DNA from 3 places in the Streptomyces sp. NPDC006923 genome. Region 2 is predicted to be linked to each of the others. Evidence: riboswitches for the same ligand, from Rfam matches in the RefSeq annotation. Region 2 holds a riboswitch; each other region holds the start of a gene.
The links. A riboswitch is a leader RNA that binds a small molecule or an ion and turns the genes downstream of it on or off. The one in region 2 is predicted to bind cyclic di-AMP.
Positions count from the first base shown of each region.

Region 1 (7,115 bases), on a different contig from region 2:
CGTGCGTACGTCCCCGGACACGGTACGGGACCGCGGCCGGGGACGCGTCACTACGCTCCGCCTGTGTGCCCTGTCCGGTCTCCCGGACACCGGGCGCGGACGACGGGCCGGCCGGCCCTCGCCCTCGTACCGCCTGCTGAAGTCCGCGCTTACGCGGAACGGAAGCGCGGGAAGGCGCTGCGGCCCGCGTACACCGCCGCGTCGTCGAGGATCTCCTCGATGCGCAGAAGCTGGTTGTACTTGGCGACGCGCTCGGAACGGGCCGGGGCGCCGGTCTTGATCTGACCGCAGTTGGTGGCGACGGCGAGGTCGGCGATGGTGACGTCCTCGGTCTCACCGGAGCGGTGGGACATCATGCACTTGAAGCCGCTGCGCTGGGCCAGCTCCACGGCGTCCAGGGTCTCGGTCAGCGAACCGATCTGGTTGACCTTGACGAGCAGCGCGTTGGCGGCGCCCTCCTCGATACCGCGCGCCAGACGCTCCGGGTTGGTGACGAACAGGTCGTCACCGACGATCTGCACCTTGGCGCCGAGCTTGTCCGTGAGGATCTTCCAGCCGGCCCAGTCGTCCTCGAACAGCGGGTCCTCGATGGAGACCAGCGGGTAGGAGGCGACGAGGTCCTCGTAGTACTCGGTCATCTCGGCGGCCGAGCGGGACTTGCCCTCGAACTCGTACGAGCCGTCCTTGTAGAACTCGGAGGCGGCGACGTCGAGCGCGAGCGCGATGTCCTTGCCGGGGGCGTAACCGGCGGCCTTGATGGCTTCGAGGATCAGGTCCAGCGCGGCGCGGTTGGAGTCGAGGTTCGGCGCGAAGCCGCCCTCGTCGCCGAGGCCGGTGGAGAGCCCCTTCTCCTTCAGGACCTTCTTGAGCGTGTGGTAGACCTCGGCACCCCAGCGCAGCGCCTCCGAGAAGGACTCCGCGCCGATCGGGGCGATCATGAACTCCTGGATGTCCACGTTGGAGTCGGCGTGCGAGCCGCCGTTCAGGATGTTCATCATCGGAACGGGCAGCAGGTGCGCGTTCGGGCCGCCGAGGTAGCGGAAGAGCGGGAGGTCCGAGGCCTCGGAGGCGGCGTGCGCGACGGCGAGGGAGACGCCGAGGATGGCGTTGGCGCCGAGCGACGACTTGTCCGGGGTGGCGTCCAGGTCGAACATCGCCTGGTCGATCAGGCGCTGCTCGGTGGCGTCGTACCCGACCAGCTCCGGGCCGATCTGCTCGATGACGGCGAGGACGGCCTTCTCGACACCCTTGCCCTGGTAGCGGTTCTGGTCACCGTCGCGGAGCTCGAGGGCCTCGAACGCACCGGTGGACGCACCGGAGGGGACAGCAGCACGACCGGTGCTGCCGTCGTCGAGGCCGACCTCGACCTCGACCGTGGGGTTGCCTCGGGAGTCGAGGATTTCCCGGGCTACGACGACGTCGATGGACGGCACGAGCATCTCCTTCTGGGATGTGACGCTTGAAGTGCAGGGTCTTCTTGGCCTTGCGACATGAGCCTAACCGGCCCGGGGTCGCCGACTGGCCGGTGCCCGCCCGCTGGGACGAAATGCGGCACGAATCCCGGTCGGAGCGGGCGGAGCGGATGCCGGGATTCCGTATGGAAGGGCCGGTGACAGCGGAAACCCCGGCCCGGCGCGTACGGGGGAAGCGCGCCGGACCGGGGTGACCCGCGCGGCCGCGGGGACGGCCGCCGCGGGGCCGGCGGGGGCAGCCGGCCGAGGCCGGCCTGGAGGGGTCGCCGGCCCGGGAAGGGGTCAGCTCAGATGGAGCTGCTGACCCGGGAAGATCAGATCGGCGTCGTGGACGATGTCCTTGTTCAGGTCGAACAGCTTCTGCCAGCCGCCCTTGACGTCATGGGCCCGGGCGATCTTCGAGAGCGTGTCGCCGGGCTTGACCTTGTACTCGCCGTCGCCCTTCTGCACGGCGGGGCGGGCCTCGCCGCGAGAGGCGGGCTGCGCCTCGCCCCGGGCCGGCCGCTCGGGCCGCGACTGCTGGGGCTGGGCCTGCTCCGGCTGAGACTGCTGAGGCTGCTCCGGCTGCGACTGCTCGGGCTGAGACTGCTCCGGCTGCGACTGCTGGGGCGTACCGGAGTCGGCGGAGCCGCCGTCATAGGGGGCGTTGGACAGGTTCACGCCGCAGGTCGGCCACGCGCCCTTGCCCTGGCCGGCGAGGACCTTCTCGGCGACGGCTATCTGCTGTGCCTTGCTCGCCTGGTCGGCCCGGGGCGCGTAGGCGGTGCCGCCGTATCCGGCCCAGGTGGAGTTGGTGAACTGGAGCCCACCGTAGAAACCGTTGCCGGTGTTGATCGACCAGTTGCCGCCGGACTCGCACTGGGCGACCTGGTCCCACTCGCCGGCGGTCGCGGCGGAGGCGGACGTGGCGCCGATCAGCGGGACCGCGACGGCGGCACCGGTGATTCCGGCGAGGGTGGCGTAGCGGGCGGTCTTGGACGGGCGGCGGTGCTTGCCCTTGCTGGAACGCGGCATGGAACATCTCCTCACCGACGCCTACGAGGTCAGCTGTCGGGTTCGGGCCAAGTGAGTTGCCCGGCCGTGTGCTCGCGCACACGACTTCACCCCTAGCCGGTCGTCAGCCGTCTCTCGACAGCCGGGCCCGGCGCCTTCCTTGGGTCCCCCGCTCCTGCCTTCGGCGCTTGACGCGACGACTACTCCCTTCGACCGACGGCAGGATTCGGCGTGACGGTCGACGGGGCCCGCGGTGCGAGCGGTTCAGACCGTAATCACAGGTCTCCCCGTTGTTCAATGGAGCACAACCAGGGGTAAATCGCCCTTATCTCTCCTTGACGTGACCGCGTTTCCGCAGGTGAGAGACGGATCAGCCACACCATGAGCCCAAAGGACCCCAGTTGTGGCGAAGAGACCCATCTCTCACTTGCACAGAAGCGGACATACGGGGGCCAATTCCCGCTACTTCACGCTGAGATCAAGGCTCTGGCCAGGGAGGATCAGGTCGGGGTCGGAACCGACGGCCTCCTTGTTCGCCTCGTACAGCGCGGACCATCCGCCGGGCACCTTCCGCTCGTCGGCGATCTCCCAGAGGCAGTCCCCGGCCTGGACGGTGTACTCGCCGGACGCATCCGACACCCCGGGCGCGTCGGACGTGCCGGACGCGTCGGCCACCACGCCCGCCTCGTCGGTGATGCCGTCCGCGTTACGTGTCGATCCGTCACCCCGTGAGGCATGACGGCCGGATTCACGGTCTTCACCCGAATTGCCCGCTGTGGAATCGTCCGGGGCCGCGCCGCCGCGGTGCTTGCCCTTGACGGAAGCGACACCGCCCTCGCCGGATCCGTCCTCGGCGGAGTCCTTCGCGCCGGAGCCGGTCGTGGACTTCGGCGCTCCGGGCGTGGCGGCGGAGGCCGGCTCGTCCGTCCTGTCCGTCCGCTGCCTGTCGGCCGTGGAGGTCTTGGCGTCCGCGGTGGCCGAGTCGTCGTCGGAGGGACCGGCGTCCCGCTTCCCCTCCGGAGTCCCGGTCACGCCGGCGGCGGCCCCCGGGTCGACCGCGGGCGCGGCACCGTCGTTCGTCAGCCCCGAGACGGACGCGCAGCTCGACCACGCGTCCGGGCCCTGTGCGGCGAGCACCTTCTCGGCTATCGCGATCTGCTGGGCGCGGCTGGCGAGGTCGGCGCGGGACGCGTACTTCCCGCCGCCGAAGGTGTCCCAGGTCTCCTGGGACATCTGGAGCCCGCCGTAGTAGCCGTTGCCGAGGTCCGCGCTCCACATGCCGCCGCTCTCGCATTCGGCGACATGGTCCCAGGTGGAGGCTTCCGCCGCGCCAGCGCCGGTGGCACCGAGCAGCGGGATGGCGATGGCCGATCCGGTCACCCCCGCCGCGACGATCAGAGCCGGTGCCTGGCGAGGTCGACGGTGTCGGCCGTTCCCGGAGCGCATGCGATTGCCTTCCGTGTGACTGTCAAAACGACTACGGCGTGTGGCTGCCGAGTCGTCGGTGAACGTAGCGGTACTCGAACGCTTGTCACAAGTCGATGCAGCGGAGATCACGTGAAAGTCACATTCCTGACGGTACGTCAGTTGTGCTCTGATCATCCGTCAGCCGGACAATGGCGTGAACTGCACCGGAAGTGTGCGCAATCCACGCATGATGAGCCCACCACGCCAGCGCAAATCGGCAGGATCCTCCGCAAGCCGTACATCCGGAAGGCGGGTCAGAAGCGTGGCGAGTGCGGTCTGTCCCTCCAGCCGGGCGAGCGGCGCGCCGAGGCAGTAGTGGATGCCGTGCCCGTATCCGAGGTGCTGATTGTCACGCCGTGCGAGGTCGAGCGTGTCCGGATCCGTGAACCGCGCCGGATCGCGGTTGGCGGCGGCGAGTACGACCAGCACGGGATCGCCCGCCGCGACGGACTGCCCGCCCAGCGTCAGCGGTTCGGTCGCGAACCGCCAGGTCGCCAGTTCCACGGGGCCGTCGTAACGCAGCAGTTCCTCGACGGCCGTCGCCAGCGCCTCCGTCTCCCCGGCGTCGAGCGAGCCGCGCAGCAGGGCACGCTGCTCCGGGTTCCGCAGCAGGGCGTACATACCGTTGCCGATCAGATTGACCGTGGTCTCGAATCCGGCGAAGAGCAGAATGAAGGCCATCGCCGCGGCCTCGTTCTCGGTCAGGTGCTCGCCGTGGTCGCTGGAGCGGATCAGTCCGGAGATCAGATCGTCGCCGGGGTTCTCCCTCTTACGGTGGATGAGTTCGGCGAGATAGCCGCGCATCTTCTTCACCGACCGCGCGACGCCGCCGCGCGGTCCCCCGCCGTGGCGGATCATCATGCCCGCCCAGTCCCGGAAGTCGTCCTGGTCCTCACCCGGCACCCCGAGCAGATCGCAGATCGCGTAGATGGGCAGCGGGAACGCGAAGTCGTGGATCAGATCCGCCTGCCCCTTCCCGGCGAAGTCCGCGATGAGGCGGTCCGTCAGTTCCTGTACGCGCGGGGCGAATTCGGCGACCCGGCGCGGTGTGAACGCCTTGGACACCAGGCGCCGCAGCCGGGTGTGGTCGGGCGGATCGATATTGAGCAGGTGTGTCATCAGTTCCGCGCCGCGCTCACCGGGGATACCCGTCTTCGCCTTGGCGTGCGCCGTGCCCGCGTGATGCGTGGGGTTCTTGGAGAGCCGTGTGTCGGCGAGGGCCTGCCTGGCGTCCCCGTACCGCGTCACCAGCCATGCCTCGACCCCACTGGGCAGCGCGGTCCGGTGCACGGGCGCGTGCTCGCGCAGCCAGGCGTATGCGGGGTACGGATCGGCGGCGAACTCCCAGGTGAAGAGCTCGGGCACGGGCGATGTGGACATCCCCCGACAGTAACGCCGCCGCGGGGCGCGGCCGGAACCGAGCCCGGCGGGATCCGGACGGGAGGCCCCGGGCGCGCTTCGGACGTCCCGGCCGGCTCAGGGCGCGCGGCGGGCGGGCGACGCTACTTCTCCGCCACGCCCCGGCTCTTCCGCTCCTCGGCGGCGCGGATCGCGTCCCGGTAGGCGCGGGCGGCGGCCCGCAGCGCGGTCTCCGGGTCGACACCGGCCTCCTCCGCCCGGACCGCCAGCGCGAGCAGCTCGTAGCCGACGCCCTGGCCGCGCGGCAGCGGCACGTCCAGTCCGGCGGCACGGACCCGGCCGCCGAGCTTCGAGGCCAGGGCGAGACCGGGCTGGCCCAGCGGCACTCCGTCGGTGACCGAGTCCCGCTGCTTCTCGACCGCCTTGGTACGGAGCCAGTGCGCCTTGACCTCTTCCGGTGTGTCCGCCTTCTCGTCTCCGAAGACATGGGGATGGCGGTGGATCAGCTTCTCCACGATCGTGGCGGCCACGTCGTCGATGGAGAACGGCTCGATCGCCTCGTCCAGACCGTCCTGCGCGATACGGGCGTGGAAGACGACCTGGAGGAGCACATCGCCCAGCTCCTCGCGCAGTTCGTCGCCGTCGCCGTCCTCGATCGCCTCGACGAGTTCGTACGCCTCCTCGATGCCGTACTTGGCGAGGCCCTGGTGCGTCTGGGTCGACGACCACGGGCACTCGACCCTGATCCGGTCCATGACCTGGACGAGATCGAGGAGCCGGGCGCCCGGCAGGTCGTACGAGCCCGGCAGCAGCTCCAGGTCCGGCATCCGGAACCGGCCGGAGCCGGCCAGCCGGGCCAGGCCGTCGGTGAGCGCCGCGTCGGTCCCGTCGCCCTCGCCGGAGGGGACGACCACGACGGTGCGGCCGCCCGCGCAGTCGTCGACCAGTTCCCGCGCGGTGGGCGCGGCCCGCTCGACGGTGATGCCGGCCTCGCGCAGATACGGAAGCTGCGGATGGCCGGCATCGGCGCACAGGACCCGGTCGGCGGCGCGCAGCGTCTGCCAGGCCGGCCAGGACAGCAGACCGGGCGCGACCCGGTGGCTGGCGGTCAGCAGGACGATACGGCCGGGGGCGGCGGGAGCTTCGTCTGTCACGTCTCGAACCTACCTCCGGCCCCGGACCGCCGGTCGGGCACCGTCCCTGTCAGGCGCCCGTGGGCTCCTGCTCCGGCGCCTGGCGGGTGACCTGGGTGATCCAGGGCGTCTTGGCCTCGCCGAGCTGGACCTTCTTGTAGTCCCAGCTTCCGTAGCGCGGATTGACGTCGATGCCGAGCTGCTCGGACGTCTTCGTCAGCGTCGCGAGGACCTGCTGCTGGCCCTGCGGCGAGGTGGTGTTGGCGCCGATGGCCCGGGCCAGCTTCGTCAGCAGGACCTCGCGGCGGACCGCCGCGTCGATCTGGCCCGAGGAGAGCGCGCCCTGCTGGAGCAGCATCGAGGCGAACTGCTTCTCGCCGCCCGACTGCGCCGCGGCCTGCTGCCGGGTGCTCTGGATCTCCTTGCGGCTGATCCGCACCCCCGCGTCGTCGGCGGCGCGCTGGAGAATCCGGTCGAAGATCATGCTGTTCAGCTTGGCCTGGCTGAGCTGTCCGGTGTTCTTGATGAGCTGCGCGGCTTCCGGTGAGGCGTCCTGCGCGTCCCGGACGTCCCGTACCTCGGCCTGGAGCGTGGACACCTCGATCCGCTGCCCTCCGACGACCGCGGCCGCTCCCGGGTGGGCGTCACTTCCGCAGGCGGTGAGGAGAGGGGCCGCGGCGAGAAGCGCGAC
Region 1 is NZ_JBEYIF010000004.1:99,492-106,606, forward strand. Features, by position in the region: gene eno (phosphopyruvate hydratase) at 150-1,433, opposite strand; gene ABZ707_RS08950 (transglycosylase family protein) at 1,755-2,486, opposite strand; cyclic di-AMP (ydaO/yuaA leader) riboswitch at 2,490-2,662, opposite strand; gene ABZ707_RS08955 (transglycosylase family protein) at 2,928-3,845, opposite strand; gene ABZ707_RS08960 (cytochrome P450) at 4,071-5,312, opposite strand; gene ABZ707_RS08965 (nucleoside triphosphate pyrophosphohydrolase) at 5,435-6,445, opposite strand; gene ABZ707_RS08970 (SurA N-terminal domain-containing protein) at 6,495-7,115, opposite strand, start outside.
Region 1: it holds a riboswitch for cyclic di-AMP, as region 2 does, so the genes downstream of both, ABZ707_RS08950 (transglycosylase family protein) here and ABZ707_RS32380 (M23 family metallopeptidase) in region 2, are expected to answer to the same signal.

Region 2 (7,115 bases):
GACCTTCTTCCGTACCGCCTCGGCGATGATCGCCGGACTGGTGACGAACAGGTCGTCGCCCACGATCTGGATCCGCTCTCCCAGGCGTGCGGTCAGTCGTGCCCAGCCGTCCCAGTCGTCCTCGCCCAGGCCGTCCTCGATGGACCACACGGGAAAGCGCTGGACGATCTCCTCGTAGCGGTCGATGAGTTCGTCGGAGGTCAGCAGCTCACCGGCGACCCGGTAGCGGCCGTCGGGGCCGCGGAACTCACTGGCGGCCGGATCGAGCGCGAGGGCGACGCCGTCACGGCCGGGGGTGTAGCCGGCGTCCGTGATGGCGGCCACCAGCTCGCGCAGGACATCCTCGGGGCGGTCGAGGGCCGGAGCGAAGCCGCCCTCGTCGCCCAGGCCGCGCCCGAGTCCGCCGGCGGCGAGGCGGGCCCCGAGGCGCCCGTAGATCTCGGCGCCCGCCCGCACGGCCTCCGGAAGACTGGGCGCGCCCAGCGGGGCGATCATGAATTCCTGGAAGTCCAGGCTGTTGGCGGCGTGCACGCCGCCGTCGATGACGGTGAAGTGCGGCACCGGCAGCAGGGGCGCCGCGCCGCAGAGCGCGGCGATGTCCTGCCACAACTCACGCCCGTAGAGCGCGGCCTGCGCGCGGGCGGCGGCCAGCGAGACCCCGATGACGGCGTTGGCGCCCAGGCGTGACTTGTCCGGAGTGCCGTCGAGCTCGATCAGCGCCGCGTCCACCTCCGCGACCGACGCGAACCGCTGGCCGACGAGGGCGTGGGCGATCTGGACGTTCACATGCGAGACCGCCTGTCGCACCCCCTGTCCGGCGAAGCGCCGCGGGTCGCCGTCGCGCAGTTCCGCCGCCTCCCGGGAGCCGGTGGACTCGCCGGAGGGGACATCGGCCCGGACGCGCAGACCGCTGTCGGTCGTCAGGGTCACGGCGAGGGTCGGGCGGGCGCGGGAGTCGAGGATCTCGGTGGCGTGCAGGCGCGCGATCCGCACCATCAGGAACGGCCTCCCGGATCGGCCCCGGGGATCCCGGAAAGCCGTCCGTCCGGCGCGTGCCGCACCGGCGACCGGGGCCCGCGGCTCATCCGGCGCCCGCCTGTTCGACGGCACGGGCCCTGGAGGCGTCGATCTCCCGGTACGCCTGTTCGCGGCCCTCCCAGTGCGAGCCCTCCACGGACTTGCCGGGCTCCAGGTCCTTGTAGACCTCGAAGAAGTGGCTGATCTCCAGCAGGTCGAACTCGGAGACGTCGCTGATGTCCCGTGTGCCGGCCCGGCGCGGGTCGTGGGCCGGTACGCACAGGACCTTCTCGTCCGGCCCCTTCTCATCGCTCATCATGAACATGCCGATGGCCCGGCAGCGGATCACACAGCCGGGGAAGGTCCGCTCGCCGACCAGCACGAGCGCGTCCAGCGGATCGCCGTCCCGGCCCAGGGTGCCTTCGATGTAGCCGTAGTCGGCCGGATAGCGGGTGGCCGTGAACAGCGTCCGGTCCAGCCGGATCCGCCCCGCCTTGTGGTCCATCTCGTACTTGTTGCGGGATCCCTGGGGGATCTCCACGATCACATCGAATTCCATCGCGGACTCCACTCCTTCCGACGGGCACGCCACCGGCGGTGACGCCGGCGTGGAGCGGGCGCGGGCATGGCGCCCCCTGGTCACGAGATGACCAGGGAGAGTCGCGTAGAGAGCCCGCGGTACCGGTGAGCCCCCTCACCGGTAGGGAGCGCGCGCATTTCAAGTGTGCGCCACCTCACGCGGGCCGCCAGTCCTGCCCGCCCGGGGCGGGTCCGTGCGACGGCGGGGCCGTTCAGCCCGCGGCGATCGAGGTGAGCTGCGTCAGGCTGTCGATCCGCCAGTCCGCCGCCGCGATCACATCCGGGTCGTCCGCCCACAGATAGCCCCAGGGGCCGCGCCGCAGATGGACGGTGCGCAGCCCGGCCTCCACGGCGGGGAACAGGTCGTACGCGGGATGGTCACCGACGTACGCCGTCTTCTCGGGCGGGGCCTTGGCCGCCTCGGCGACCCGGGCGAAGAAGTCCCGCGACGGTTTGGCGACGCCCCACTCGCCCGAGGTGACGATGAGATCGGCGGGGAGATCGAGACCGCGCAGCAGCTCTCCGGCCTTGACGGTCTGGTTGCCCGCCAGGACGACCCGGACGCCGAGCGCCTGGAGACCCGCGAGGGCGGGCCGCACGTCGGGATAGAGATCGGATTCGTCGAGGTGTTCGCCGCGGCCGGCGGCTTCTCTGGCGCGGTATGCCTCGCCGACATCCATGCCGGGTTTGATGAGACGCAGGGCGTCGGCACTGTCCCTGTTCTGGACGGTGACCGCGCCGACGAGGGCGGAGATGGTGTGCCGGGGAATGCCCAGCCAGTCGGCCCAGGAAGCCCAGTAGCGGTCGTCGCGCACGAGGGTCTCGCCGACATCGAACACGAAGGTTTCAATCACCGGTCCGAGCCTAAGGGGTGTCCTGTAATCCCTGGTGGATCAGCGCGCGGCGGCGGACGCGGCGCGTCGCACGCGTGTCGCGCGGCGGAGGGACGTCCGGGCGCCGGCCGGGTACGGGCGTCCCGGTGGCGCGGTTCCTCGTGGCACGGGCCGTGCCGGACGCCGCAGGCCCGCGACGATCCACCGGACGGGGCCCGGGGGGATACTCTCCGCCAATTGTCAGTGGCGGGCCGTAGCCTTGCTCTCATGTTCGCTTCCTCGTCCGCTTGTGCTGCGTCCGGTGATCGCGGTTCCGTCAGGTCCGCCGCTGTTGTCAACACGGAGATCCGTGCCCTGTGGGGGCGGGCCGGCGGTGTGCTGCCGCCCGCCGAGCAGGAGCGCTACCAGCGGCTTCTGGTGGAGTGGGCGGCGGCGGTACGGGCCGATGTCGTCGAGGCCGCCTGACGCGTCGCTCCGCCGAGTCCTGCCCCGATCGCGACACCGAGTGGTGATGATCTTGCTCTGGATGGCGTAGAGTCAGGTTCACCGACGCGGGGTGGAGCAGCTCGGTAGCTCGCTGGGCTCATAACCCAGAGGTCGCAGGTTCAAATCCTGTCCCCGCTACTCCGAAGAGAACGCAGGCCCGGATCCTCAGGATCCGGGCCTTCGTCGTGTGCGGCCGATACGGCGTTGGCCGGACGATCCACTTTTCGCCGGTTGTGGCAAGTACGGTGAAGAGACGGCTGTGCTCGTACGGAACACCATGAAGGGGTACGCCGAGCACCACCTGGCCGATGGAACCGACTGCCCGACCGGGCCCGCCCTTGCCGTCCGACCCGACCGGGTCCGGCCCGGGACCGGCCCCGTAGTCCAGTCGGCCGAGAGCGAGTCGCCGCCGGGAGCGGCAGCGATCAGCCTGGGTGGAGCGCGGTACCGTCCGCAGCCGTAGCGGACCGGCAGGAGACCACTGGTGGTGAAGCTAGGGAAGCTCCGAGAGGGCAACGGCGGCGGAGCCCGCCGGGGCGGGGACGAAGCCGGGTTCTGGGCCGAGGACAGGACGGGTTTCTGGGCGGGCGCCGGCAGCACCGGCCGTGTCACCAGCCGCAGCGCGGGCCATGGCATGGGCCGCCGTTCCGGGCGTGGGCTGGTCCGTGTCCTGCCCGGCCTGGTGATCGTCGCCGGTGTGGTGCTCGATCTTGTGACCCCCGCGCGGATCACCGCCTCCCCGCTCTTCGCGGCCGCCCCGCTGGTGGCCGCGCCGTTCTACCCGATGCTCGGCACCCTGCTGGTCGGCGTCGCCGCGCTGGTCGCCGAGGTGGGACTGAACATCTACAACCAGTCGATGGCGGATCCGGCGTCGCTCACCGAGCTGCTGACCGTGCTGATCGTGTCCATCCTCGCGCTGTACATCAACGGCGTCGTCCGGCGCAGCGGGGAGCGCCTCGCCTCCGCCCGGATCATCGCCGAGACCGCGCAGCGGGCGGTGCTGCCGAGACCCGCCGAGCGGATCGGCGGGCTCCGTATCGCCGCGCGGTACGAGGCGGCCCAGGAGGGCGCGTTCATCGGCGGCGACCTGTTCGCCGTGCAGGACACGCCGTACGGAGTGCGGCTGGTGGTCGGGGACGTGCGCGGGAAGGGGCTTGAGGCGGTCGAAGCGGTGGCGGTGGTCATCGGATCCTTCCGCGAGGCCGCCGAGCAGGAGAGCACGCTGGAGGGGGTGGCGCAGCGGCTGGAGCGCGCCATCACACGCGAGGGTTCGCGGCGGGACGGGCTCGACGCCTTCGAGGGGTTCACCACGGCCGTGCTCGCCGAGATCCCGCACAGCGGCAATGTGGTGCGGCTGGTCAACCGGGGCCACCCCGAGCCGCTGCTGCTGGGCGCCGACGGCCAGGTGCGGATCCTCGAACCGACCGATCCCGCGCTGCCCCTCGGGATGAGCGAACTGGGCGCCTGGCCCGACCGCGCCGAGGAGGCCGCCTATCCCGACGGGGCGACGCTGCTCTTCTACACGGACGGGCTCTCCGAGGCGCGCGACGACCAGGGTGCCTTCTACGTCCCGAGCGAGCGGCTCAGCGGCCGGGTCTTCCAGGGGCCCGACGACCTGCTGCAGGCCCTGATCGAGGACGTACGGCTGCATACGGGCGGCGGGAGTCAGGACGACATGGCGCTGCTGGCGGTCGGCCGGCCCGCCAACTGGCGGCAGCCGGAGTGGCGCCGTGTGATGCCCGTCACTCCCTGACGGCGAGTACGGCAGGACCGGCGCCGGCGGCCGGGCCCGCGCGGCTGATTCATTATGCCGATCCGCCGGGTCGATTCACTGCCGGTAATCGACAGGTACCGCTGCGCATAACATCTGACACACCATCAGAAATGGCCCCGGCTTTCGGCTCCGGAGAATTCGCCCGACTGTGACCATTTATATCCTGGTAAGTCCGATGCGAAGTCGTTAACGATTACCGGGAACAGCTTGGAATAAAGCCCTGGTCTCTATTAACGTTCGATAACGCAGCGCGGTCGTCCCAGCCGTCGTAAGAGACGGCGCCGTGCGCACGCGCCGAATCCCGCCAGGGAACCGGGGAACCACACATTGGGGTGAATCGGACGTTCTTTGCTGCCCTGTGCGGCAGAGAGCACCCGTAGGAGACCTTCCTGCTCCGAACCCGTCAGCTAACCCGGTAGGCGAGAAGGAAGGAAAGGAGTGCGCCCCTGTGGCGTCCAATCAGCCTGCCCCCGAAGCCCTCTTCGAAACTCGCACCTCCGCGATCGAGCCGGACCGGGCCTGGGGGGAATGGAACCCCACCGAGGAGTCCATCCGCCCCGTACGCGGCAGGCACCGCGTCGCCAAGCAGCGCACCGGGATAGCCCGCAATGGGATCGCCCGTAGCTCCACGGTCCTCGGCGTCGGCGTCATAGCCGCCGTCGGCGCGGGCGGCATAGCCACCGCGCAGGACAAGCCCGCTGTCTCCATATCCCTGCCCGACACCATCACGGACAATCTCCCGGACGCCACGTCGCTGCCGGGCGTGGGCTCCCTCGTGTCGCACGACGCCGAGCCGGACAATGTCCTGGCCGCGGCCCCGCTCACCACGGCCGGCCTCACCACCGCCGACGCGGAGCAGGGCGCCACCGACGCGGGCGAGGCCCTCCGGGCCCGCATCCTCCAGCAGGCCGAGCAGCAGCAGAGCGAGGCCGACGCGGCGCAGCAGGCGGCCGCGGAGACGGCGGCGGCCGAGAAGGCCGCGGCCGAGGCGAGGAAGCAGCAGACCGACGCCGAGAAGAAGGCGGCGGCGGCGAAGCGGAAGGCCGAGGCGGAGGCCAGGGCCAAGGCGGAGGCGGAGCGGCTCGCCAAGCTGGCCGCCAGCTACGCCCTCCCGACCTCCTCGTACACCCTCACCTCGACCTACGGCCAGGCCGGCTCCATGTGGTCCTCCGGCTACCACACCGGTCTGGACTTCGCGGCCCCGACGGGTACGCCGGTCAAGGCCGTGCACAGCGGCACCGTCAAGTCGGCCGGCTGGTCCGGCTCGTACGGCTACCGCACGGTCCTGGAGCTGGATGACGGTACGGAGATCTGGTACTGCCACCAGTCCTCGATGACCGTCAGCGCCGGACAGAAGGTCTCCACGGGCGAGGTCATCGGACGCGTCGGCGCGACCGGCAATGTGACCGGTCCGCATCTGCACCTCGAAGTGCACACGCCGGACGGCGCGGGCGTCGACCCGATGAGCTGGCTGCGCGGCAAGGGCCTCACCCCCTGACCCACCCGCGGTCCCGACGGCTCCGGCGCCCCCTCCAGGCGCCGGAGCCGTCGGCCGTTCCCGGGCCGGTGCCCCCGGGCGGTGGGGACGGGAGGCACTGGAACCGTGGAAAAGACGGGGACATGGCGCGAAAACGGAACAGGGCGCCCCACCGCGGCTGTTGAATTCACCCATGACTGAGCTGCGTAAGCTGGGCACCTCCGACCTCCGGATCTTTCCGTTCGCCCTCGGGGGCAATGTCTTCGGCTGGACCTCCGACGAGAAGCAGTCCTTCGCCGTGCTCGACGCCTACGCCGCCGCCGGCGGCAACTTCGTCGACACCGCCGACACGTATTCCTCCTGGGTGCCGGGGCACGAGGGCGGTGAGTCGGAGACCGTCCTGGGCAACTGGGTCGCCTCGCGCGGCAATCGCTCCGAGGTGCTGGTGGCGACCAAGGTCGGCCGCCATCCCCGGTACCAGGGCCTCTCGGCGGAGACCATCAGGGCCGGCGCCGAGGAGTCGCTGCGGCGGCTGGGCACGGACTACATCGACCTGTACTACACGCACTTCGACGACCTGAGCGTCCCGGTCGAGGAGATCATCACCGCCCTCGACGGGCTCGTGAAGGACGGGAAGGTGCGTGCCATCGCGGCGTCCAACATCGGCCCCGACCGGCTCGCGGCCTCGCTCGCCTTCTCGGAGCGCGAGGGGCTGGCCCGCTACGCGGCGCTCCAGCCGCGCTACAACCTGGTGTCGCGCGACACGTACGAGGGCGCGCTCCAGGACACGGCGGCCCGGTACGGGCTGTCCGCCGTGCCGTACTCCGCCCTGGCCTCCGGCTTCCTCACCGGCAAGTACCGCCCGGGTACGGAGGTCAGGAGCGCCCGGGCCGCGGGCGCGGGCACGTACCTGGGGACCGAGCGCGGTGCGAAGGTGCTCGACGCGCTG
Region 2 is NZ_JBEYIF010000034.1:18,477-25,591, reverse strand. Features, by position in the region: gene eno (phosphopyruvate hydratase) at 1-999, opposite strand, end outside; gene ABZ707_RS32405 (inorganic diphosphatase) at 1,082-1,576, opposite strand; gene ABZ707_RS32400 (HAD family hydrolase) at 1,809-2,447, opposite strand; gene ABZ707_RS32395 (hypothetical protein) at 2,697-2,894, shown strand; tRNA gene ABZ707_RS32390 (tRNA-Met) at 2,980-3,053, shown strand; gene ABZ707_RS32385 (PP2C family protein-serine/threonine phosphatase) at 3,550-4,668, shown strand; cyclic di-AMP (ydaO/yuaA leader) riboswitch at 4,972-5,126, shown strand; gene ABZ707_RS32380 (M23 family metallopeptidase) at 5,138-6,187, shown strand; gene ABZ707_RS32375 (aldo/keto reductase) at 6,360-7,115, shown strand, end outside.

Region 3 (7,115 bases), on a different contig from region 2:
CGAGCTGCCTCGGTCAGGCCGCCTCGACCGCGGCGGTGCTGCTGGCCGCCGGCACCCCGGGGAAGCGGATGGCGCTGCCCGGCGCCCGTGTCGTCCTCCAGCAGCCCGCCGTCGCGGAGCCCGTCATGGGGCAGCCGTCCGATCTGGCGATCCAGGCCGAGGAGATCCTGCGGCAGCGCTCCCTGCTGGGATCCCTGCTGGCGCGGCACACCGGCCGGAGCGCGGAGCGGATCACCGAGGACATCGCGCGGGACAAGATCTTCGACGCGGTGGCCGCCAGGGCGTACGGGCTCGTCGATCACGTGGTGCGGAACCGGAAGGCGTCCGCGGCCCTCCCCGGCCCCGGCAGCTCTCCGGGCGGGCGGTAGTCGCCGATGCTGCCACCGGAACTGCCTCCGCTGCCCGCGCTGACCCGCGCCGAGGGCGACGTCGTGGACAGCTATCTCCAGGTCGTCGACCTGCTGGGGCGGATCAATCCGGCCCGTGGCTCCGACACCTACAGCGCCCTGCGCGCCGCGCAGGCGCTGCCCGCACGGGTGGCCGCGCTGCGGGACGCGCTGACGGCGATGCACGCCAGGGGCGAGACCGAGCTGCACACGGCGACACTGGCGCGCGCGCTGCGCGTACTGGACGGGGAACGGCGGGCCGGGAGGGTCACCATGCCCCCCGGGGACGCGACTTGACGGTGTGTCCTCCCGTACGGACGCGCCCGTACGGGCACGGCTCCCTCATTCGGCCTAGCGGCGCGCGGGCCCGGATCGGGCGCTCAAGTTGCGCGAAGCGGCCGGACGCGCGAGGCGCCGCCGGTTTCCTTGCAGCTACAGGCCCTGACGAACCCCGACACTCCGTCATCAACCGTTGACCGACCACCCGTATGGGTCAGACGTGATGAGACTCACATATCGTCGTTTCGTCACCGAAACGCGCCGGTTCCGCGTCAAGATCCGTGAAACGACAAGCCCCCGCCACCTCGGCGAGGCGGTCCGGGCGGACGCTGAGTCCTGCCGCCGTACCGGATGACTGGTCGACAGGAGTGGATCGGCAGGAGTGGAGGACCCAAGCGTGACGGGACGACCGGGTTGTGGCCGTTCCTCGGGGTGAAGCCGCTTGCGCGGCCGGGCATCTTCGCCTGTCCGAACCCGACAGGTCATCCTTCACAAGCGGCTGACGAAGGGTTGAGCATGACCGCGCAGACGCATGTCCCGAATTTGCTCTCACGGACCCGTGCCGTATCGGTCCTCACACTCGCCGCCGTCGGCGGCACCATGCTGGTGCCGAGCGCCGCCGACGAGGCCAGCGCAGTCCCCGGCCACGCGACCAAGGCACTGCGGATCGCCGCTTCCAAACAGGGGTCGCCGTACCAGTACGGTGCGACCGGGCCGCATCGCTTCGACTGTTCGGGGCTGACTCTCTATTCCTTCAAGAGGGTGGGGAAGAGACTCCCGCGCACGGCCCAGCAGCAGTACAACCGGACCCGCCACATCTCACCCTCCCACCGGCGCAAGGGCGATCTGGTGTTCTTCCACTACGGGAGCAACATCTACCACGTCGGCATCTACGCCGGCCGGGGCAAGATCTGGCATTCGCCGAAGACCGGCGCCGTGGTGCGGCTGGAGCGGATCTGGTCCCGGAGCGTCTGGTACGGCCGGGTGAACTGAGGGCGCGGGGGTGCCCCCGCAGCCGAGCGCCCGCTGACGACGCGTCGGATCCACGCGCCGCCTCCCCGGGCGCTCCCACCCGTCCTGGCGGCTCCCGAGCCGGTCCCCGGATCAGATCTGACCCGGGGCCACCGTCCAGGGCAGGGTGACCCAGACCGTCTTGCCGCCCTCCGCGGTCGGGGTGACGACCAGCCGGCCGCCGTACTCGGCGGTCAGCGAACGGACGATGACCATGCCTCGGCCGTTGTCCTGCTGCACCGGCGCGGGAAGCCGCTGCGGCCAGCGCGGATGGCTGTCGGTGACACCGAGGCGCAGCTCCTCGTGACGGTCCAGCCGGATCTCCACCGTGAAGGTGGGCGACTGGCCGAGTGTGTGCTGTACGGCGTTGGTCGCCAGCTCCGAGACGATCAGCCGGACCGTGTCGACGGTCTCCGCGTCCGCGGGCAGTCCCCACTCGGTGAGCAGGTCCGCGACATATCTTCGCGCCGCGGGTACGGCCGCGGGGTCGCTCGGAAGGGTGATGGATGCCTCTTGCCGGTCTGCCATGAAGACGCCGTCCCTTTCCCGCCGGACCGGTCTCCGGCACAGAGCGGATGACTGCGCGGACGGCCTCGGACTGTGCTCCGCGTCAGACTGCCACTTGTCGGGCCGTTCACAGAGCCGATCCACCGAGATCTGCATATATCTGTCGCCCGTAGCGGTGAACTCTGCTACGCGAGACCGTATTTGAGCCCCGGAAAGATAGCTTCTCCGCCGCGCCCCCGAATGGCGCGAGCACGGGCAGACGGACAAGCGGCACGGGCAAGAGGAAGTGGTTCGGTCATGCGGCATATTCCGGCGGTACGCCGACGCAGGCTCGGTGACGAATTGCGCAGGCTGCGCCGGAGCGCGGGGCTGACGAGCGGGGAGACGGCGCGGCTGCTCGGCTGGCACCAGTCGAAGGTGAGCCGTATCGAGACGGGTGTCAGCGGGGTGAAGGACACCGACCTGGCCGGCCTGCTCGACGCGCTGCGGATCGCCGACCCCCGGCTGCGGACGCTGCTGGGCGCTCTGGCCGGCGTGCCGGGCACCGGGCCCGGATGGTGGAAGGCGTACGACGGTGTGATCCCGCCCGGTTACCGGGACTTCATCAGCCTGGAGTCCCAGGCCCGCGTCGTGCGCACCCTGGAGACCTCCGTGGTGCCGGGCCTGCTGCAGACCCCCGGCTACGCCCGTGCCGTGACACAGGCGGCGCTGGAGGGCCTGCCGGCCGCGACGGTCGACTCCCTGGTGGAGGTACGGCTCGCCCGTCAGGAGGCGCTGCGCGCGCCGAGTCCGCTGGAGCTGAACGCCGTGCTCGACGAGGCCGTGCTGCTGCGCGAGGTGGGTGGCCGGGGGGTGATGCGGGAGCAGCTACGGCGGCTGGTGGAGCTGGCCCGTCTCCCCCATGTGTGTGTACAGGTACTGCCGTTCGCCGCCGGCGGCTATGTCGGGCTCACCGGACCTTTCGTTATCTTCTCCTTTCCAGGCATTACTGATCTGGATTTGGTCGTTCTCGACCACTTGACGAATAGCCTCTATCTGGAGCGGAAAGAAGAGCTGGAGGCGTACGGCGCGGCATTCCGCACGATGCAGGCGCGTGCCCTCTCGCCCGAGGACTCTTTGGATCTCATCGCCGGGATCGGTGACGGCGCGTAGGGAGCATCATGACCGCTCGCCCCCAGGGGCTTTCCGCCCAGAACTCAGACTCCATTCCTTCCACAACTCCCCCGGTCCTGACGACCGGTTGGCGGCGCAGCAGCCGCAGTACCGGGATGAACAACTGCGTGGAGACCGCCCGCACCGGCGCGGCCGGGCTCGCCGTACGTGACTCCAAGGACGTGCGCCGCGCCCCGCTGGCCTTCTCCACGGGCGCCTGGACGTCATTCCTGTCCGCGCTGCGCGAGGAGGCACTCACCGACTGAGGGACCGCCCCGCCCGGGTCCGTAAGACTCAGCGCGGCGGTGCGGACGCCACCACCGTCCGCACCGCCGCGTCGATCTGCTGGTCCGTCAGGTCGGCGCGGGCGGTGAGCCTGATCCGGGAGATGCCGTCCGGCACCGACGGCGGCCGGAAACATCCCACGGCCAGGCCCGCGGCGCGGCAGTCCGCGGCCCAGCGCACGGCCGCCTCCGGTGACGGCGCCCGGACGGAGACCACGGCGGCGTCCGGCCGTACGGCGGTGAGCCCTTCCCCGGTCAGCCGCGCGTGCAGGGTGCGGGCGACGGCGCGCACCCGGTCCGCCCGGGCGGGCTCGCGGCGCAGCAGCCGCAGGCTCTCCAGGGCGCCGCCCACGGCGGCGGGTGCCAGGCCCGTGTCGAAGATGAAGGTCCTGGCCGCGTTGACCAGGTGGCTGATGACCCGGGCCGGCCCGAGGACCGCGCCGCCCTGGCTGCCCAGGGACTTGGAGAGGGTGACGGTGGCCACCACACCGCCCGCTCCCGCGATGCCCGCCGCGTCCAGGGCGCCCCGGCCCCCGGCGCCGAGCACACCCAGACCGTGCGCGTCGTCGACGAGCAGTGCGGCGCCCCGCGTACGGCAGACCTCGGCCAGTTCCCGCAGCGGCGCCGCGTCGCCGTCCACCGAGAACACCGCGTCGCTCACCACCAGAGCCCGCCGCCCCGGGTGTGCGTCGAGCGTCTTGCGTACGACCAGGGGCTCCGCGTGCGGCACGACGACCTTCTCGGCGCGCGAGAGCCGGCAGCCGTCCACAATCGAGGCGTGGTTTCCCGCGTCCGACACGATCAGGGAGTCCCCGGTCGTCAGCGCGGTGAGGGCGGCGAGATTGGCCGCGTATCCGGAGGAGAGGACGAGCGCGGCCTCGAACCCGCAGAAATCGGCCAGTTCGCGCTCCAGCTCGGCGTGCAACGCGGTGCTTCCTGTGACCAGCCGGGAGCCGGTGGCGCCCGCGCCCCAGCGGCGGGCGGCCGCCGCGGCGGCGCCGGTCACCGCCGGATGGCGGGCCAGGCCCAGATAGTCGTTGCTCGCCAGGTCCAGCAGGGCGGAGTCGGCCCCGCGCGGCCGGAGCGTACGGACCAGACCGGAACGCTCACGGCGCAGCGCCTCGTCCCCGGTCCACGCGAACGGATCGTCGGTCCAGCCGGGGAAATCCCGCTCCATGGGTCCCGTCCTTTTGTAGGCAGCGCACAGACCCTAACCGGGGCCGGACCGGGGCAGGGTGTGGTCATACACACACGTCGATCCGGCCGTGTTGTGGGGTTCCTCCTTTGCCGCGAGCTGTCAGGTAGGCGAGGATCAGCGCCATGGATCTGCTGAAGACGCTGGTGGAGAAGGGCCTGCGGCGCGAGCTGCCGACCCGCGAAGAAGCGCTCGCCGTGCTGGCGACCTCCGACGACGAGCTGCTCGACGTGGTGGCCGCGGCCGGGAAGGTACGCCGTGAGTGGTTCGGGCGGCGGGTGAAACTCAACTACCTGGTCAACCTCAAGTCCGGTCTGTGTCCCGAGGACTGCTCGTACTGCTCTCAGCGGCTCGGTTCCACGGCTGAGATCCTCAAGTACACCTGGCTCAAGCCCGACGAGGCGTCGAAGGCCGCGGCCGCCGGGGTGGCGGGCGGCGCGAAGCGGGTCTGTCTGGTCGCGAGCGGACGCGGCCCGACGGACCGGGACGTCGACCGGGTCTCGCGGACCATCGAGGCGATCAAGGAGCAGAACGAAGGCGTCGAGGTGTGCGCCTGCCTCGGCCTTCTCTCGGACGGGCAGGCGGAGCGGCTGCGGGCGGCGGGCGCCGACGCCTATAACCACAATCTCAATACGTCCGAGGGGACATACGGGGACATCACCACCACGCACACGTACGCCGACCGGGTCGAGACCGTGCGGCAGGCCCAGACGGCGGGCCTGTCCGCCTGCTCGGGACTCATCGCCGGGATGGGCGAGAGCGACGAGGATCTCGTCGATGTGGTCTTCTCCCTGCGCGAACTCGACCCGGACTCGGTGCCGGTCAACTTCCTGATCCCGTTCGAGGGAACTCCGCTCGCCAAGGAGTGGAACCTCACCCCGCAGCGCTGCCTGCGCATCCTGGCGATGACCCGCTTCGTCTGCCCGGACGTGGAGGTCAGGCTCGCGGGCGGACGCGAGGTGCATCTGCGCTCGATGCAGCCGCTCGCGCTCCACCTGGTCAACTCGATCTTCCTCGGTGACTATCTGACCAGCGAGGGCCAGGAGGGCAAGGCGGACCTGGAGATGATCGCGGACGCCGGCTTCGAGGTGGAGGGCGCCGACACGACGACCCTGCCGGAACACCGCGGCGGCGGCTGCGCCCCGTGTGGCGGCGGCGAGACCGCTCCGGCCGCGGGCGCCGAGGTCCCGCCGGCCCGTACGGATCTGGTGGCGGTGCGCCGCCGGGGCGCCGGTACGGATCTGGCGCCCAATGCCTGAGCTGCCACCCGCTGAACTGCTGGCCCTGGACCGGGCCCATGTCTGGCATCCGTACGGGCCCATGCCCGGCCGTGCGGAACCGCTGATCGTGGAGTCCGCGTCCGGGGTACGGCTGCGGCTCGCCGAACCGGCCCACGGCCGACGCGAGTTGGTCGACGCGATGTCGTCCTGGTGGTCCGCGATCCACGGCTACAACCACCCCGTGCTCAACGAGGCGGCTCGCGGCCAGCTCGACCGGATGAGCCATGTGATGTTCGGCGGGCTCACCCATGAGCCCGCCGTGCGGCTCGCGGCCACACTGGTCGACATCACCCCCGAACCGCTGCGCCATGTCTTCCTCACCGACTCGGGCTCCGTGTCCGTCGAGGTCGCGGTGAAGATGTGTCTGCAGTACTGGCGTTCCGCCGGCCGGCCCGCCAAGCAGCGGCTGCTGACCTGGCGGGGCGGCTATCACGGCGACACCTGGCAGCCGATGTCGGTGTGCGACCCCGACGGCGGGATGCACGGGCTGTGGCAGGGTGTGCTGCCGCGTCAGATCTTCGCCGGGGCGCCACCGGTGGAGTACGAGGAGAGCTACGCGGAGGGCCTGCGCGCGCTGATCGCCCGTCACGCCCAGGAACTGGCGGCGGTCGTCGTCGAGCCGGTGGTTCAGGGCGCGGGCGGAATGCGCTTCCACTCCCCCGCGTATCTGCGGGTCCTGCGCGAGGCCTGCGACGAGCACGACGTGCTGCTGATCCTCGACGAGATCGCCACGGGCTTCGGCCGTACGGGCACGCTCTTCGCCGCCGGGCAGGCCGGGATCTCGCCCGATGTGATGTGTGTGGGCAAGGCGCTGACCGGTGGTTATCTCACGCTGGCGGCGACGCTGTGCACCTCGCGGGTGGCCGACGGCATCTCCCGGGGCGAGGTCCCCGTGCTGGCACACGGCCCCACTTTCATGGGCAATCCGCTGGCGTCCGCGGTCGCCAACGCCTCGATCGGACTGCTGCTCGGCCAGGACTGGGAGCGGGAGGTCAAGCGGATCGGGACGGGGCTGGAGGAG
Region 3 is NZ_JBEYIF010000015.1:99,990-107,104, forward strand. Features, by position in the region: gene ABZ707_RS26190 (ATP-dependent Clp protease proteolytic subunit) at 1-368, shown strand, start outside; gene ABZ707_RS26195 (hypothetical protein) at 375-683, shown strand; cyclic di-AMP (ydaO/yuaA leader) riboswitch at 993-1,179, shown strand; gene ABZ707_RS26200 (C40 family peptidase) at 1,182-1,658, shown strand; gene ABZ707_RS26205 (ATP-binding protein) at 1,770-2,204, opposite strand; gene ABZ707_RS26210 (helix-turn-helix transcriptional regulator) at 2,481-3,335, shown strand; gene ABZ707_RS26215 (DUF397 domain-containing protein) at 3,344-3,601, shown strand; gene ABZ707_RS26220 (8-amino-7-oxononanoate synthase) at 3,630-4,796, opposite strand; gene bioB (biotin synthase BioB) at 4,940-6,073, shown strand; gene ABZ707_RS26230 (adenosylmethionine--8-amino-7-oxononanoate transaminase) at 6,066-7,115, shown strand, end outside.
Region 3: it holds a riboswitch for cyclic di-AMP, as region 2 does, so the genes downstream of both, ABZ707_RS26200 (C40 family peptidase) here and ABZ707_RS32380 (M23 family metallopeptidase) in region 2, are expected to answer to the same signal.